2 regions of the Isoptericola sp. b515 genome follow, and region 2 is predicted to be linked to the other one. Evidence: predicted binding sites of a transcription regulator. Region 2 holds the regulator's gene; the other holds the start of a gene.
What was found. Region 2 encodes HrcA, which represses chaperone genes, less so after heat shock. Its sites were predicted from a motif close to TTNGCACTCGNNNNNNNCGAGTGCNAA; they were not measured.
Positions count from the first base shown of each region.

Region 1: Q6350_RS13730 (Hsp20/alpha crystallin family protein) is a predicted target of HrcA. The motif match lies at 1,543-1,569, and genes of this name have one in related genera.

Region 1 is NZ_JAUQYR010000004.1:379,947-387,712, forward strand. Features, by position in the region: gene Q6350_RS13725 (glycerate kinase) at 1-963, shown strand, start outside; gene Q6350_RS13730 (Hsp20/alpha crystallin family protein) at 1,024-1,449, opposite strand; gene Q6350_RS13735 (hypothetical protein) at 1,604-3,493, opposite strand; gene Q6350_RS13740 (ferrochelatase) at 3,653-4,801, shown strand; gene hemQ (hydrogen peroxide-dependent heme synthase) at 4,830-5,600, shown strand; gene Q6350_RS13750 (tryptophan-rich sensory protein) at 5,655-6,488, shown strand; gene Q6350_RS13755 (putative protein N(5)-glutamine methyltransferase) at 6,454-7,278, opposite strand; gene Q6350_RS13760 (Glu/Leu/Phe/Val dehydrogenase) at 7,275-7,766, opposite strand, start outside.
Region 2 is NZ_JAUQYR010000003.1:448,131-455,896, reverse strand. Features, by position in the region: gene Q6350_RS11165 (AAA family ATPase) at 1-1,697, opposite strand, end outside; gene Q6350_RS11160 (hypothetical protein) at 1,732-1,938, opposite strand; gene Q6350_RS11155 (LuxR family transcriptional regulator) at 2,106-4,952, opposite strand; gene hrcA (heat-inducible transcriptional repressor HrcA) at 5,199-6,239, shown strand; gene dnaJ (molecular chaperone DnaJ) at 6,289-7,410, shown strand; gene Q6350_RS11140 (16S rRNA (uracil(1498)-N(3))-methyltransferase) at 7,421-7,766, shown strand, end outside.

The sequences.
Region 1 (7,766 bases), on a different contig from region 2:
GGTCGCCCCACCGTGGCGCGGTGGACCGTCTCCCCGGACGGGCTGATCGGGGTGGTCGAGCTGGCCGAGGCCAGCGGGCTGCCCCGGGTGAGCGACGAGCCGCTCCAGCCCCTGCACGCGAGCACGCGCGGGACGGGTGACGTCGCCGCAGCCGTCCTGGACGCCGGGGTGCACGAGGTGCTCGTGTGCCTGGGTGGTTCCGCCTCGACCGACGGCGGCGCCGGGATCCTGACCGGGCTGGGCGCCCGGCTGCTCGACGGCGAGGGGCGGGTGGTCCCCGACGGCGGCGAGGGCCTGGCCCGGGCGGCCGCGATCGACCTGTCCGGGCTGCACCCGCGCGCCCGCGAGGTGCGCTGGCGGCTGGCCGTGGACGTCACGAACCCGCTGCTGGGCGAGCACGGTGCCGCGGCGGTCTTCGCCCCGCAGAAGGGGGCGGGCCCGGGTGAGGTGGCCTTCCTCGACGAGGCGCTGACCCGGTGGGCGAACCTCCTCGAGCGGGAGACCGCCGTCCGCGTCCACGAGCTGCCCGGGGCCGGGGCCGCCGGGGGCGTCCCGGCGGGGCTGGCCGCCGTCCTGGGCGCCGCGCTGGAGCCGGGGGCGCTGCTCGTCGCCGAGGCGGTGGGCCTGCCGGCTGCGCTGTCCGACGCCGCGCTCGTGATCACCGGGGAGGGCTCGTTCGACTCCCAGTCCGTGCGCGGCAAGGTGGCCGACGGCGTGGCGCGCCTGGCCGCCGCGTCCCCGGCCCGCCCGCCCGTGGTCGTCGTCGCGGGTCAGGTGCTGCTGCCGGCCGAGCAGACGCGGGCCGCCGGGATCGCGGCGGCCTTCTCGGTCGCTCCCGGTCCCGTCGACCTGGAGCACCTGATCCCGCGGACGGCGACGAGGCTGTCCGAGGTCGCGGCCTCCGTCACGAACCTGCTGCAGGTGGCCGCGTGGCGCTCCGGCGGGTCGTCGGTCGGGACGTGACGGCGGCGGTCGCCGGGACGCCGCGTCCCGGCGACCGCCGCCCGCGGCCTGGCGCGACGATCAGCCGCCGGCCTCGATGGTGTGGGGTTCGGAGCGGTGCGACACCTCGATGCGCCGCGGCTTGGCCTCCTCGGCGACCGGGATGGTCAGCGTCAGCACGCCGTCGGCGTAGGAGGCCGAGATGTGGTCGAGCGCCAGCCCGCGCCCGAGCGTGATCTGACGTGCCACGGTGCCGGCCGGGCGCTCGCGGAGCAGCCACTGGCCCTCGCCGGAGCGTCCGGTCCGCTCGGCCCGGACGGTCAGCGTGCGGTCCTCGACCGAGACGTCGATGCTGCCGGGGTCGATCCCGGGCAGGTCGGCGGCCAGGACGAAGTGGTCGTCCTCGCGGAACAGGTCCATCGGCATGGCCGAGACGTTCCGCGCCGTGAGGGGGAAGGAGCCGAAGAGCCGGTCCATCTCCTGGAACGGGTCCCAGTACGTAGCCATCGCGCATCACCTCCTCGGCGAGGCCGCACCCGCGACCTCGATCCGCGACGGGTGCGCCGGTCCGTCCGGCGTCACCTGGCTACACCCTCAGAATTAGCACTCTCGACCCGAGAGTGCCAGCGTCGGATGTTCGCCGTGAGCGAACGACCCGAGGTCAGGGCGCGACGTCGTCGTGCAGCACGACCCGGGACAGCTCGACCCCGCCGCCGGGCAGCTGCCAGTAGTGCAGCCGGCGCGCCTGGGGTGCGCTGACCTGCAACGACAGGCGCATCGCCTGGGCACCGTCCGACTCGCGGACCCGGTTCGGGTCGCTGCCGCCGTCCCCGCGTCGCAGGCGGTGCAGCTCGTAGCCCGCGACGTCGTGGGCCCGGCCGGTCAGCACCATGACGATCGCCCGGTGCACACGGTCCTCGAAGCCGCGCCCCGGTCCCGCGAGCGAGTCGCAGAACCGGGGACCGACGTCGTAGTCGGGCAACGGGTAGTCGACCTTCTCGTCGGGCCCGATCAGCTCGGCCCAGGCGCGGTAGACGTCGTGGCGGAGCTGGTCCTCCGGGTCCGTGAAGAGCCGGTCGGGTGCCGCCGCGGTGGCCGGTTCCCCGGCACGTTGCTTGCGCGCGGACCGGATCCGCGCCTTGTACCGCTCGGCGTCGCGGTGCATCCGGTCGAGGTGGTCCCGCTGCTCGCGCGCCAGGTCGCGCAGGCCCGCGACCTCGACCTCGAGCGTCCTGACCGCGGCGCGCAGCTCGACGTTCTCCCGCTCGGCGAGGTGCGCCCGGGCACGGTACTCGTGCACGGACCGCTCGAGCTGCCGGACCAGGGCCTTGCGCTCGCCGGGCGAGGAGGCGTCCACCTCGGTGCTGTCGTCCGGGCAGGACGTCGAGGCGGCGGGCACCGGCGCGGGGGAGCGCCCCGGTGGCGGCACGGCGCGGCGCGGGCCGGGGCCGGGCGTCGGGCGGGCAGCAGGGGGCGGCTCGGGGACCGTCGTCGGCTCCGGACCGAGATCCTCGTCCGGGGGCACGGTCGGCGCCGGGAGCCAGGGCGGTCCGCCGTCGAGCAGGCTGATCGCGGGCAGCACGCCGGCGGTGTCGTCGACGTCGTCGAGACGCAGCGCCGGCTGCCGGTGGCCGCCGGCAGGACCGGGTACGGGGCGGGGTGGCTGCATGCGGGCCGCGACCACCTCGCCCACGGTGAAGAGGTCGCGCAGGTCGTCGTCGCCCCGGCTGGCGTGCTCGCGGTGCACGCGCACGGCCACCGCCGGTGCGAGGGCGAGGGTGACCTCGTCGGCCTCCACGCGGTGCACCTGCGCCGGCACGACGGCGCCGGCCGGGTAGGCGGCCAGCACGCGCGAGGTCTGGGCGACGGGGTCGGGCAGCATGCCGCGCACGTCCAGACGCCGCGTCCCGGCGTCCAGCACGCCGTGCACCGCCATGCCCGGCGCCAGGAGGCGGTCGATCGGCACGACGGGCAGCGTCAGCTCCTGGGCCACCTGCGCCGTCGCGCCGTCGGCGGTCTGCACCAGGGCGCGCGTGCCGACGAGACCGAGCACCGTGCCGCTGGTCGCGGCGGGAGCGGTCGGCAGCAGGCTCACGGTGACGAGGCCGGCGCGCGTGGCCGCCGTCAGGGCGTCCTGCACGAGCCGGTCGTGCACCCGCGTGCCCTCGGCGGCGTCGTACGCGATCCACAGCGGCGAGCGGGCGACGTCGTGCACCCAGCCGACGCCCACCGGGTAGACCCGGGAGGCGCCGCCGTAGACCTGGGTGGCGTCCGGCATGCCGTGCGAGAAGGCCCACGACGGGTCGCCCGCGTGGATCACGACGACCTCGGCCAGGCCCTGGACGTCGTCGAGCACGCGGTCCGCGTCGACGAAGGGGCGGCCCCGGTCCTGCGGGGTGGAGACGACCACGACGGGCCAGGTGCGGTCGGGGTGCTGGAGGCGGGCGGCGAGCTCTTCCGCCTGCACGGTGGTGCGCACCTGGCCCACCGTGGCGGGGGGTCGCGCGGGTCCCGTCCGGCCCGGCGCGGAGGCGGTGCGGGTGCTCGTCACGGGGCCTCCTCGCTCACGGTCCGGACCGGGTCCGTCGAGAGTACCCGCGCACGTCCGGGTCGGCGCGGGGTCGAAGATGACGTCCTGTCCGTTCAATGTCACGGCGGGGCGGCGGCGAGCCGGTCCGGAGCACCCCTGGGCTCGGTGGATGATGGGACCATGTCGACGACCCCCCGGCCGACGGCCGATCCCACCCCGTACGACGCGCTGCTGCTGTTCTCCTTCGGCGGCCCGAACAAGCCGGAGGACGTCGTCCCGTTCCTCCGCAACGTCACCGCGGGCAAGGGGATCCCCGACTCCCGGCTGGAGGAGGTCGGCGAGCACTACTACGCGTTCGGCGGCAAGAGCCCGATCAACGACCAGAACCTCGCGCTCAAGGCCGCGATCGAGGCCGAGCTGGCCGCGCGCGGGATCGAGCTGCCGGTCGTCTGGGGCAACCGTAACTGGGAGCCGTACACCGACGACGCCGTCACCGAGCTCGAGGCGCTCGGTGCCGAGCGCGCGGTCGCGCTCGTCACCTCGGCCTACTCGAGCTACTCCGGCTGCCGGCAGTACCGCGAGGACCTGGCCGTGACGCTGCAGCAGCGCGGTCAGCTCGACGAGAACGGGTCGACGGGCGTCCAGTTCGACAAGATCCGGTCGTACTTCAACCACCCCGGCTTCGTGCAGGCCAACGTCGAGGCCGTCCTCGACGGCTACGCCGCGCTGGAGGAGAAGAGCGGCTCGCCCGCGGACGCGAAGCTCGTGTTCGTCACGCACTCCATCCCGGACACGATGGAGGCGGCGTCCCGCATCTCGCAGGCCACCTACTCCACCCAGCACCTGGACGTCGCCGCCGTCATCGCCGCCCGGGTCGCCGAGGCGCGCGGCCACGAGGTCTCGTGGGAGCTGGCCTACTGCTCGCGGTCCGGCCCGCCGACCCAGCCGTGGCTCGAGCCGGACGTCAACGACCTGCTGACCGAGCGTGCCGGCGAGGGCCTGCGCGACGTCGTCATGGCGCCGATCGGCTTCATCTCGGACCACATGGAGGTCGCCTACGACCTCGACACCGAGGCGATGGAGACCGCCACCGAGCTCGGGATGACGGCCGTGCGCGCCGGCACCGTGGGGACGCGGCCCGCCTTCGTGGCCGGGCTGGTGGACCTGCTGCTCGAGCGGGCGGCCAAGGCCCGCGGCGAGGACGTCGACGAGGCGACCGTCGGGACGCTGCCCCCGTTCCGGTCCGTCTGCGAGGTCGACTGCTGCCTGCGCCGCGACGGTGAGCCCAGCGGCGTCCCGGCGCTGTGCTCGCGCGACGTCAACCGCTGAGCGACCGAGCGATCCTGGAGGAGCATCCGTGAGCGACCAGCACATCCACGCCGACACCGGCGAGGCCGTCGACACCGCCGCGATCAACGAGTCCATCCGCTACGCGATGATCTCGGTGTTCTCGCTCGCGGGGCCGGTGCCGGCCGACGACGCCGAGCGTGCCGCGCTCGCCGCCGAGGCCGAGGACGCCCTGTGGGGCGGCGCTGCCGAGGCCGACCGTGACCCCTCCCGCGCCGACGGTGACGTCGTCGTGCGCGGCGTCTACGACGTCGCCGGGCTGCGTGCGGACGCGGACCTCATGGTCTGGGTGCACGGCCCCACGGTCGAGTCGGTCCAGGGCGCCTACCAGCGGCTGCGCACCTCGCGCCTGGGTGCCGTGCTGACGCCGGTGTGGTCCGTGGTGGCCCTGCACCGGGCCGCGGAGTTCAACAAGGGCCACGTCCCGGCCTTCCTGGCCGGTGAGGCCCCGCGCGACTACCTGTGCGTGTACCCGTTCGTGCGGTCCTACGAGTGGTACCTGCTCCCGGAGGCCGAGCGCCGCACGATGCTGCGCGACCACGGCATCGCCGCCGCGGGGTACAAGGACGTGCGGGCCAACACGATGAGCACGTTCGCGCTGAGCGACTACGAGTGGCTGCTGCCGTTCGAGGCGGACGCCCTGGACCGCATCGTCGACCTGATGCGGGACCTGCGGGCCACCGAGGCGCGGCTCCACGTGCGCGAGGAGGTCCCGTTCTACACCGGGCCGCGGGTGCCGCTGGCCGCGTGGGTCGACCGGCAGCCCCGCACCCGGGCGTAGCGCCGGCAGGCCGGTCGAGATGCTCAGCATGCTGAGGTTTGGCATGCTGAGGGCATGACGACGCTTCAGGACACACCCCAGCGCCCCGCCACCGCCCGGGACCGCGTCCGGCAGGTCGTGGTCGCCGTCGGCGCGCTCCTCGCCATCCTCGGTGCCGCCGTCGGCTCCGGCGCGTTCGGCGGCCAGCCGATCCAGGAGGCGGCGGACGGTGCGCTGTCCGCCGACGCGACGGTCCTGGCGCCCGACACCCCGGCGTTCTCGATCTGGTCGGTGATCTACACCGGTCTGGTGCTGTTCGCCGTCGTGCAGGCGCTGCCCGGTCGCGCGGCCGACCCCCGTCTGCGGTCCGTGGCGTGGTGGATCCTCGTCTCCATGCTGCTCAACGCCGCCTGGATCGGCGTCGTGCAGGCCGGCTGGCTGTGGGCCAGCGTCGCCGTCATCGCCGGTCTCGTCGCCGTGCTGTCCCTGGTGCTCGTGCGTCTCGTGCGGACCCCCGCCCCCCGCGTGCTCGACGCCGTCGTCACCGACGTCACCGTCGGCCTCTACCTCGGCTGGGTCTCCGTGGCGACGCTGGCCAACACCGCCGCGGCCCTGAAGGCGGCGGACGTCGGCGAGCTGGGCCTGGGCGCCACCGGATGGGGTGTCGCGCTCGTGGCGGTGGGCGCCGTGCTGGCGCTCGCGGTCGCCCGGTACGGCGCCGTCCGTCCGGCCGTGGTCGTCCCCGTCGGCCTCGCGATCGGCTGGGGTCTCGCCTGGATCGCCGTCGGGCGGACGACGGGGCCGCTGACCGACCAGACGGTGGCGGTCGCGGCCGGCGTCGCCGCCGCCGTGGCCGTGGTCGGCCCGGTCGTGGTCACCCTGGTCCGTCGTCGCCGCGCTCGCGCCTAGCGACCACCACGGTAGCGTCCCGGTCCTCGTCCCATACCCGCTCGGCCCTCAGCCCCGCGGCGACGACGGTCCCCCGCGCTGCCGGCCACTGCCGCGCCGCGATCTCGAACAGCAGCACTCCGCGCGGTGCGAGCCACCGCGGGGCCTGCCCCAGCACCCGGCGCAGCACGTCGAGGCCGTCGGCGCCGCCGTCGAGCGCCGTCGGTGGCTCGTGGTCCCGCGCCTCCGGCGGCATGGTGGCGAGGGCGGCGGTGGGCACGTACGGGGCGTGGCACAGGAGCAGGTCGACGCGGCCCCGCAGGCTGCGCGGGAGCGGTTCGAACAGGTCGCCGGTCGCCACGGCGGCGCCGAGCGGCTCGAGGTTGCGGCGGGCGTAGCCGACCGCCACGGGGTCGACGTCGACGGCGTGCAGCGCGGGGCGCGCACCGGCCGCGGTCAACCCCTCGAGCACGGCGCCGCCGAGCGCGCCGCAGCCGCAGCACAGGTCGACGACCGTCGGGTCCACCGACCCGGGGCGGCGGTCCAGCGCGGCCTCGACCAGCGCCTCGCTGCGACGGCGGGGCACGAAGACGCCTGGTCCCACCGTCCACGTCCTGCCGGCGAGCTCCACCTCGCCGAGCACGTGCTCCAGGGGCTCACCGGCGGTGCGGCGCGCCACGAGCTGCTCCAGCCGCGCCGACCCGGCGGGGGCGGCGCGCAGCAGCACCGCGGCCTCGTCCTCGGCGAAGACGCACCCGGCGTCCCGCAGCCGGTCGGCGAGCGCCGCCGTCGGGTCCCCCGCGGGTCTCAGGGGTAGAGCCCCCGGATCTCGTGCGCCTCGGCGGTGCGCCGCACGCCGATCACCGTCGCCGCGTCCCGCAGGGAGATGCCGTCGCGCCGGGCCAGGGCCGAGACGTCGCCGTAGGCCGAGGCCATGCGCCGCGCCAGCTTCTCGGCGATCTCGTGCGCCGACCACCAGTACGTCTGGTTCGCCTGCACCCACTCGAAGTAGGAGACGACGACACCGCCGGCGTTGGCGAGCACGTCCGGGACGACGGTCACCCCGCGCTCGGCGAGCACGGCGTCACCGGCCGTCGTGGTCGGCCCGTTCGCGCCCTCGACCACCCAGCGGGCACGCACCGTGCGCGCCGACTCGGCGGTCAGCACGCCCTCGACGGCGGCGGGCACGAGGACGTCCACGTCGAGGCCGATGAGCTCGGCGTTGGAGATCGCCTCGGCGTCGTCGAACCCGACGACGCTGCCGGTCTCGGTGACGTGCTCGGCCAGCCGGGCCACGTC
Region 2 (7,766 bases):
TCCTCGAGCCCGTCCAGGTCGCCGGTGACCACGCGGCTGACCGCCCGGATGTTGTAGCAGCGCGCCTGCAGCCTGCGGTCCCCGGCCTCCTCGGCGGCGGCCAGACCCTGGTTGGCGAGCTCGATGGCCCGCTCCTCGTGCCCTTCCATCATCGCGCCCCGGGCGGACTCGGTGAGCAGGGCGGCGCGCCCGGCGACGTCGTCGTCCGGGATCTCCTCCAGGGCGTGGTCGAGCAGGCGCCGGCCCTCGTCGGACCCGGTGACCTCGGCGGCCGTCGACAGCGTCACGTAGGCGGAGACGCGGCCGGCCGGGTCGTCGGGCGGCCACTCGGCGAGGGCCTGGCGGGCGAGCGCGAGCGCACGCTCGGCCTGGGACCCGACGTGCAGGGCCCAGGCCACCCGTCGCATGAGCTCGGCGTGGGTGGTGCCCGTGACCCCCTCGGGGTCCGCGACCAGGTCCCACAGCTCGAGCGCCCGCTCGCCCAGGGCGACGGCCGTGGACGTCGCCGCGTACTCGCCGGCCGCGGCCTGGCCCGCCACGCACGCGGCGAGCGCCCGGTCCGGCACGCGGGCACGCCACCAGTGGTCCGCGATCTCCGCGAGGCGGGCGATGGTGGCCGGCCGGGTCTCCAGGGCGCGGGCGTAGGCGGTGTGCAGGCGTCGGCTCTCGCTGGGCAGCAGCTCGGTGGCCACGGCCTCCTGCATGAGGGCGTGCCGGAACCGGTAGCCGTCGGCGTCGACGACGAGGACCCCGGCCTCGACGGCCTCGCGGGCGGCGGGCTCGGTCTCCCGGACGGCCTCGTCGCCGAGCGCCGCGGCGAGCAGCTCGTGCCCGACGCTCTGCCCGGCGGCGGCCACGGTGCGGCAGAACTCCTGCGCCTGGCGGCCGAGGCGTGAGTACCGCAGGAGCATCAGGTCGCGCACCGAGTCCGGCAGGGTGACGCCGACCCCGGTGGCGAGCTCCTCGACGTAGAACGGCACACCCTGGCTGCGGTCGACGACCTCCTCGAGGTCGACGGCTCCGGCGTCGAGGTGCGCCCGGAACAGGGCGACGACGTCGTGGGCGGCGAGCCGCGGGACCTCGATCCGGGTGGCGAGCCGGGCCCGCTCGATCTCCGCGAGCAGGGTCCGCAGGGGGTGGGTCCGTCCGACGTCGTCGCTGCGGTACGTGACCACCACCAGCAGCCGGCGGCCCGGGGCGGTGCGCGCGAGGCGGGCCAGGCAGCCGCGGGTGGCGTCGTCGGACCAGTGCAGGTCCTCGATCACGACCACGACGGGCCGTCGCCCGGCGAGCGTGGTGAGCAGTGCGGCGAAGGCCTCCGGGAGGCGTCCGGCCTCCCCGTCCGCCCGGACCTCGACCAGCTCGGGGAGCACGACGCCGAGGGCGTCCGCCGCCGGTCCGGCGGCCTCCAGCGTGGCCTCGGCCCCCAGCGCGGCGACGGCGTCCCGCAGCAGACCCGCGAGCCCGGCGTAGGGCACGGGACCGGCGCCGGAGTCGGCGCACTGGCCCCGCAGGACGAAGGCCGGGTCGGCAGCGGACCCGTCGAGGAGCTCCTCGACGAGGCGCGTCTTGCCGATCCCGGCCTCGCCACCCACGATCACGCACTGGCCGTCGCCGTGCGCGGCCTCGTCGAGGAGGCCACGCAACGTCGCGAGCTCGCTCTCGCGGCCGATCAGCGGGACCCGGCTGACCCTCATGAAGTCATGCTGCCAGCCCCCGGGGCGGTACGCCTCAGGCTGCGCGGACCGCACGGGCCCGAGCCATGCGCAGGCGGTCGAGGGCCACCAGCACGCGGGGGCGCGGGGCCGTGGCGGGGTGCCGGCGGTGCGCCGGTGCCGTCCGCTCGCCGCGCTCGGCCGCCTGACGGCGGTGCTCGGCCTCGCGGACGACCTCGGCCTCCTGGAGGCGGTACATCTGGTGGAACTGCTCCGGGGACATGGTGACCCTCCTTGGTCGGCGGGCCGGGGTGGCTCGCGATGACTCCAGGTTCGGTCCCTGAGGTAGGGGTGTGGATCGGGCATCCGTCCGGTCTTCGCCGGCGCGTCGCTCGGCAGGCCTGAGGTACCCCCGGCCCGGGGCGGCGCCCGTCTGAGGTACCCGGAGGGTCAGGCGGGGTGCGCCGTGGACCGGGCCACGACGGCGGCCTCGGTGCGGCTCGTGACACCGAGCTTGCGCAGGATCGCCGAGACGTGCACCGACGCCGTCTTGCGGGAGATGAACAGCCGCTCGGCGATCTGCCCGTTCGTCAGTCCCTCGGCGACCAGCTCCAGCACCTGGCGCTCCCGGTCGGTGAGCGGGTCGGCGCCGGCCTCGGCCGGCCGGCGCCGGGTCGGTGCCGCGAGTCCCGCGTCGTGCAGCAGCGAGGTCGCCCGGGCCAGCAGGGAGCCGGCACCGACGTCGCGCGCGGCCTCCGCGGCGTCACCGAGCAGCTCGCGCGCGGGAGCCTTGTCGCCCGCCGCGAGCCGGTGCTCGCCCTCGCGCACGAGGGCGTAGGGGCGCAGGTGTGCCGGGGCGCCGTCGTCGGGACCGAACGCGCTGACCTCGGGCCACGGGGCCCGGCCCAGCTCGGCGGCGAACACCGTCGCCCACAACCGGTGGGTCGGCCAGAAGGCGGCGGCGGCCAGGGCCTCCTCGTACGGTCCGACGTCGACCGCCCGGCCGGCGGCGCGGGCCCGGGCGAGCACCCGGGCGGCGACCGCCAGCACCGTCAGGGCGTACGCCCCGGACAGCCGACCGGGGTCGGCGGCGTGCCGGACCAGGTCGAGCGCGTCGTCGACGTCGTCGCGCGCGAGGGCCAGCTCGGCCAGCGTGGCCGGGGCCCGACCCCGGACCTGCATCTCCACCTCGGCGAACCGCAGCCACACGGCCCGGTGGCGTCGCCCCATCGCCTGGGCGGTCTCGACGTCCCCGCGCCACAGCGTGAGCCACGTCCATCGTTCGGCGAGGTAGACGGCCCAGGCGCTCGGCGAGACCTCGTTCGTGGCCCGCCGGTACCAGGCGTCGGCCTCCTCCCAGCGGCCGAGCCCGATGAGGGCCTCGGCGACGTTGCCCTCCAGCATCGCGCGGCTGCTCCAGCCGGATCCCCCGGCGCGGCCGACCTCGGCACCGGCGGAGGCGGTCCGCAGCGCCTCGGCGAACCGGCCGAGCCGGAGCTGGTGGTCGGAGAGGTTGGTGAAGTAGTGGGCCCGCCCGGCCCAGTCGTCCCCGGAGAGGCGGCGGGACTCCTCGAGCTCGTCGAGGCCGCCCGGGTCGCCCGCGCTCAGCCGGGCGAGACCGCTGGTGTTCAGCAGCAGCGCGGCGGTGGAGCGGTCGCCCGCGGCCGTCGCGGCCTCGTAGCCGCGCCCGGCGGCCGCGACCGCCTCCTGGAAGCGGCCGGCGAGCATCTTGGCGCGGGCGTCCAGGCGCAGCAGCCCGGCGAGCGTCCCGAGGTCGTCCTGCGGTGCCGCCGCGAGCGCCTCCCGGGTCCGGTCCAGGCCCGCGACGTCGCCCGCGCGCAGCTGCTGCACCGCCACGAGCCCGAGGGTGCGGGCCCGGCCCGCGGGGTCGTCGGCGGGCCACTCGTCCAACGCCTGACGCGCCAGCGCCAGGGCCCGGTCGACGTGGGTCGCGACGGTCTCGGCCTCGGCGACCCGCACGAGCAGGTCGTGGTGCGTGGTCCCGGTGACGTCCGCCGCGTCCGGCACGGTGTCCCACAGCTCGAGAGCCCGTTCCCCGAGCCGGACGGCAGCCGCCGGGGCGACGTCGTTCGCGGCGGCGTCCAGGCCGGTCACGGCGGCGGCCAGGGCGCGGTCCGGCACACGGGCGTGCCACCAGTGGTCGGCCTGCTCGACCAGCCGCGGCACGGTGGCCGGACCGGTGGCCAGCGCCTCGGCGTAGGCCGCGTGCAGCCGCCGCCGCTCGGTGGGCAGCAGCTCCGCCTCGACGGCCTCCTGCATCAGGGCGTGACGGAACCCGTAGCCGTCGGGGTCGGCCTGCAGGACCAGGGCGTCGACGGCCTCGCGCGCAGCGGGTTCGGCCCGCTCGAGCGCCTCGTCGCCCAGGACGGCGGCCAGCACGTCACGGCCGGCGCGGACCCCGCCGGCGGCGACCACCCGGCAGAACGCCTGCGCCGCCTCCGACAGGCCCGCGTAGCGCAGCAGCAGGACGTCACGCAGCGAGACGGGGATGTCACCGTCGTAGCAGCAGGCGAGCTCCTCGACGTAGAAGGGCACGCCCTCGGCACGCTCGACCAGCTCGCCCAGGCCCCCGGCGCCGGTCCGGTCCGCGCCGGCCGGTGCGTCGGGGAGCACGGCGCGTGCGAGCTCGACGACCTCCGGGTCGGCGAGGCGCGGCACCTCGACCCGTTCGGCGAGCCGAGCCCGGTCGAGCTCGGCCAGGGTGGTGCGCAGCGGGTGGCGCCGGCCGACGTCGTCGCTGCGGTAGGTGACCAGCACGAGCAGGTGGGTGGACGGGGCGGCGCGGGCGAGCCGCGCGACGGTGGTCCGCGTGACGTCGTCGGACCAGTGCAGGTCCTCGACGACGACCACGACCGTCCGGCGGGCGCAGACCGTCGTCAGCAGGTCGGTGAGCACCTCCGGTACGCGGCCGCCGTCGACGCCGGGCCGCACGGTCACCAGCCGGGGCAGGATCACGCCGAGGGCGTCCGCCGCGGGGCCGGCGGCGTCCAGCACCGCCTCCTCACCGAGCGCGCCGACCAGGTCCCGCAGCACGCCGTCGAGCCCGGCGTAGGGCACGGGGCCCGCGCCGGAGTCGGCGCACTGGCCCCGGGCCACGAGGGTCGTGCCGGTGTCGACGCCGTCGAGGAGCTCCTCGACGAGGCGCGTCTTGCCGATCCCGGCCTCACCGGCCACGACGAGGCATCGCCCCGCGCCGTGCGTGGCACCGTCGAGGGCGTCGCGCAGCGCGGCGAGCTCGGGCCGGCGCCCGACCAGGGGGACCTGGCTGACCCTCATGGGGACATGCTGCCAGCCTGCGGGACGGCACGCCTCGGGCGGGACGGACCGCCCCGGTCCGGCGGTGCCGCGGGCGGACGAGCGTCGACAGCACACGGGGACGGGGCCCGGCGACGGGGGCGGGCATGACGTACCTCACCGGTGACGGGCGGGTGACGCCGGACCGTCGCACGAACCGCGTAAGATGGCACTCAGCCCTGGAGAGTGCTAAACCCCCCGGGGCGCCGAGCGAGGGGAGGTCGAGAAGTGAGCGAGGAACGTCGGCTCGAGGTGCTGCGCGCCATCGTCGAGGACTACGTCACCACGCGCGAACCCGTCGGGTCGCGCATGCTCACCGAGCGTCACCGTCTCGGTGTCTCCCCGGCCACGATCCGCAACGACATGGCCGCGCTGGAGGACGCCGGGTACATCGCCCAGCCGCACACGTCGGCCGGCCGGGTGCCCACGGACGCCGGGTACCGGGTGTTCGTCGACCGGCTCGCCGAGGTCCGGCCCCTCAACGTCCCCCAGAAGCGGGCCATCGAGGCCTTCCTGTCCGAGGCGATCGACCTCGACGACGTCCTGACGCGCGCGGGGCGGCTCATCGCCCAGCTCACCGGGCAGGTCGCCGTCGTGCAGTACCCGTCGCTGCGGCGGTCCGGGCTGCGCCACCTCGAGCTCGTGCCCGTGGCGGACTCCCGGATCCTCGTCGTGGTCATCACCGACACCGGCCGCGTCGAGCAGCGCTACTGCGAGCTGCCGGTGCGACCGGACGGGACGGATGCCGGCACGGACCTCGACGAGGGCACCATCGGCGAGCTGCGGGCCCGGTTCAACGCGGCCGCCGCCGGCAAGCGCCTCGCCGACCTCACCGGCGTGTTCGCCGGCGTGGTCGAGTCCGTGGGCCCGCGCCTCAGCGGCGTGGCCCAGGCAGTGGCGGACCTCGTCGTCGAGACGCTCGGGGAGGAGAACGAGGAGCGGATCGTGCTGGCCGGCACGGCCAACCTGGCCCGGTCCGGCGCCACGTTCGAGCAGGGGCTGAGCCCCGTCCTCGAGGCGCTCGAGGAGCAGGTGGTGCTGCTCGGGCTCCTCACCGAGATGGCGACCGACGGGGTCGGGGTGCGGATCGGGCACGAGAACCGGCTCGACGGTCTCACCGAGACCTCCGTCGTCGCCTCCGGTTACGGTAGCGACGGCGACACCGTCGCCTCCCTCGGGTCCATCGGCCCCACCCGCATGGACTACCCGGGCACCATCGCCTCGGTCCGCGCCGTGGCACGCTACCTGTCCCGCGTGCTGCCGAACTGACCACCGGTATCCCTGACCAGACTTTCTCCACGTCACCGAAGAGAGACCTGTGACCGACTACTACGAGATCCTCGGCGTCGAGCGTGACGCCACTCCCGAGCAGATCAAGAAGGCCTATCGCCGCATGGCGCGCGAGCTCCACCCCGACGTCGCGGGTGCCGAGGGCGAGGAGAGGTTCAAGGACGTCGCCCGGGCCTACGAGGTGCTGTCGAACCGCGAGAAGCGCGAGCAGTACGACCTGGGCGTCGACCCGAGCGCACCCGGCGGCGGCGCCGGAGCCGGCTTCGGCCAGGGCTTCGGCTTCCAGGACATCTTCGAGACGTTCTTCGGCGGCGGTCAGGCCAGCGGTCCCGTGCCGCGGGCCCGGCGCGGCCAGGACGCGCTGGTGCGCATGGACATCGACCTCTCCGAGGCCACGTTCGGCGGCAAGCGCGAGCTGCAGGTCGACACCGCCGTGGTGTGCGGCACCTGCGGCGGCAACGGGTGCCGGCCCGGGACCGACGTGCGGACCTGCGAGGTCTGCCACGGCCAGGGCAACGTCCAGCGCGTGGCCCGGTCGTTCCTCGGCCAGGTCATGACGACGGCGCCCTGCGCGGCCTGCCAGGGCTTCGGCACGATCATCCCCGAGCCCTGCGCGGAGTGCTCCGGCGAGGGCCGGGTGCGCTCGCGTCGCTCGCTGACGGTCAACGTCCCCGCGGGCGTGGACACCGGGACCCGGATCAAGCTCGCCGCCCAGGGCGAGGTCGGGCCGGGCGGTGGTCCGGCGGGCGACCTGTACGTCGAGATCCGGGAGAAGGCCCACGACACGTTCGTGCGCCGCGGCGACGACCTGCACTGCACCCTGCCGGTGCCGATGACCGCGGCCGCGCTGGGCACCGTGCTCGAGCTGTCCACCCTCGACGGCCAGCAGGAGATCGACCTGCGTCCGGGCATCCAGCCCGGCGAGATCGTCACCCTCAAGGGCCTCGGCGTGGGGCACCTGCACGGCAACGGTCGCGGCGACCTCAACGTCCACGTCGAGGTCCAGGTGCCGACCTCCCTCGACGAGGAGCAGACCGAGCTGCTGCGCCGGCTGGCGAACCTGCGCGGCGAGGAACGCCCCGACCCGCGGCTGGCCGCGGCCCACCCGGGCGTGTTCTCGCGGCTGCGGGACAAGTTCGCCGGGCGCTAGGCGCGACGTCGTGAGCGCACCGGTCTTCGTCGACCACGGCGTGCCGGCCTCCCTGGCCCCGGGGGCGACCTACGTCCTCGGCGGGGCGGAGGGGCGGCACGCCGGCGTCGTCCAGCGACGGCGCGCCGGTGAGCGGGTCGACGTCGTCGACGGCGCGGGCACCCGCGTGCTCGGCGTCGTCGAGACGGTCGACGGCGGCGAGGTCGCCCTGCGCGTCGAGGACGTGCGGCACGAACCGGCGCCGGCCGTGCGCCTGACCCTCGTGCAGGCGCTGGCCAAGGGCGACCGCGACCACCAGGCGGTCGAGGCCGCGGTCGAGGTCGGGGTCGACGCCGTCGTGCCCTGGCAGGCCGACC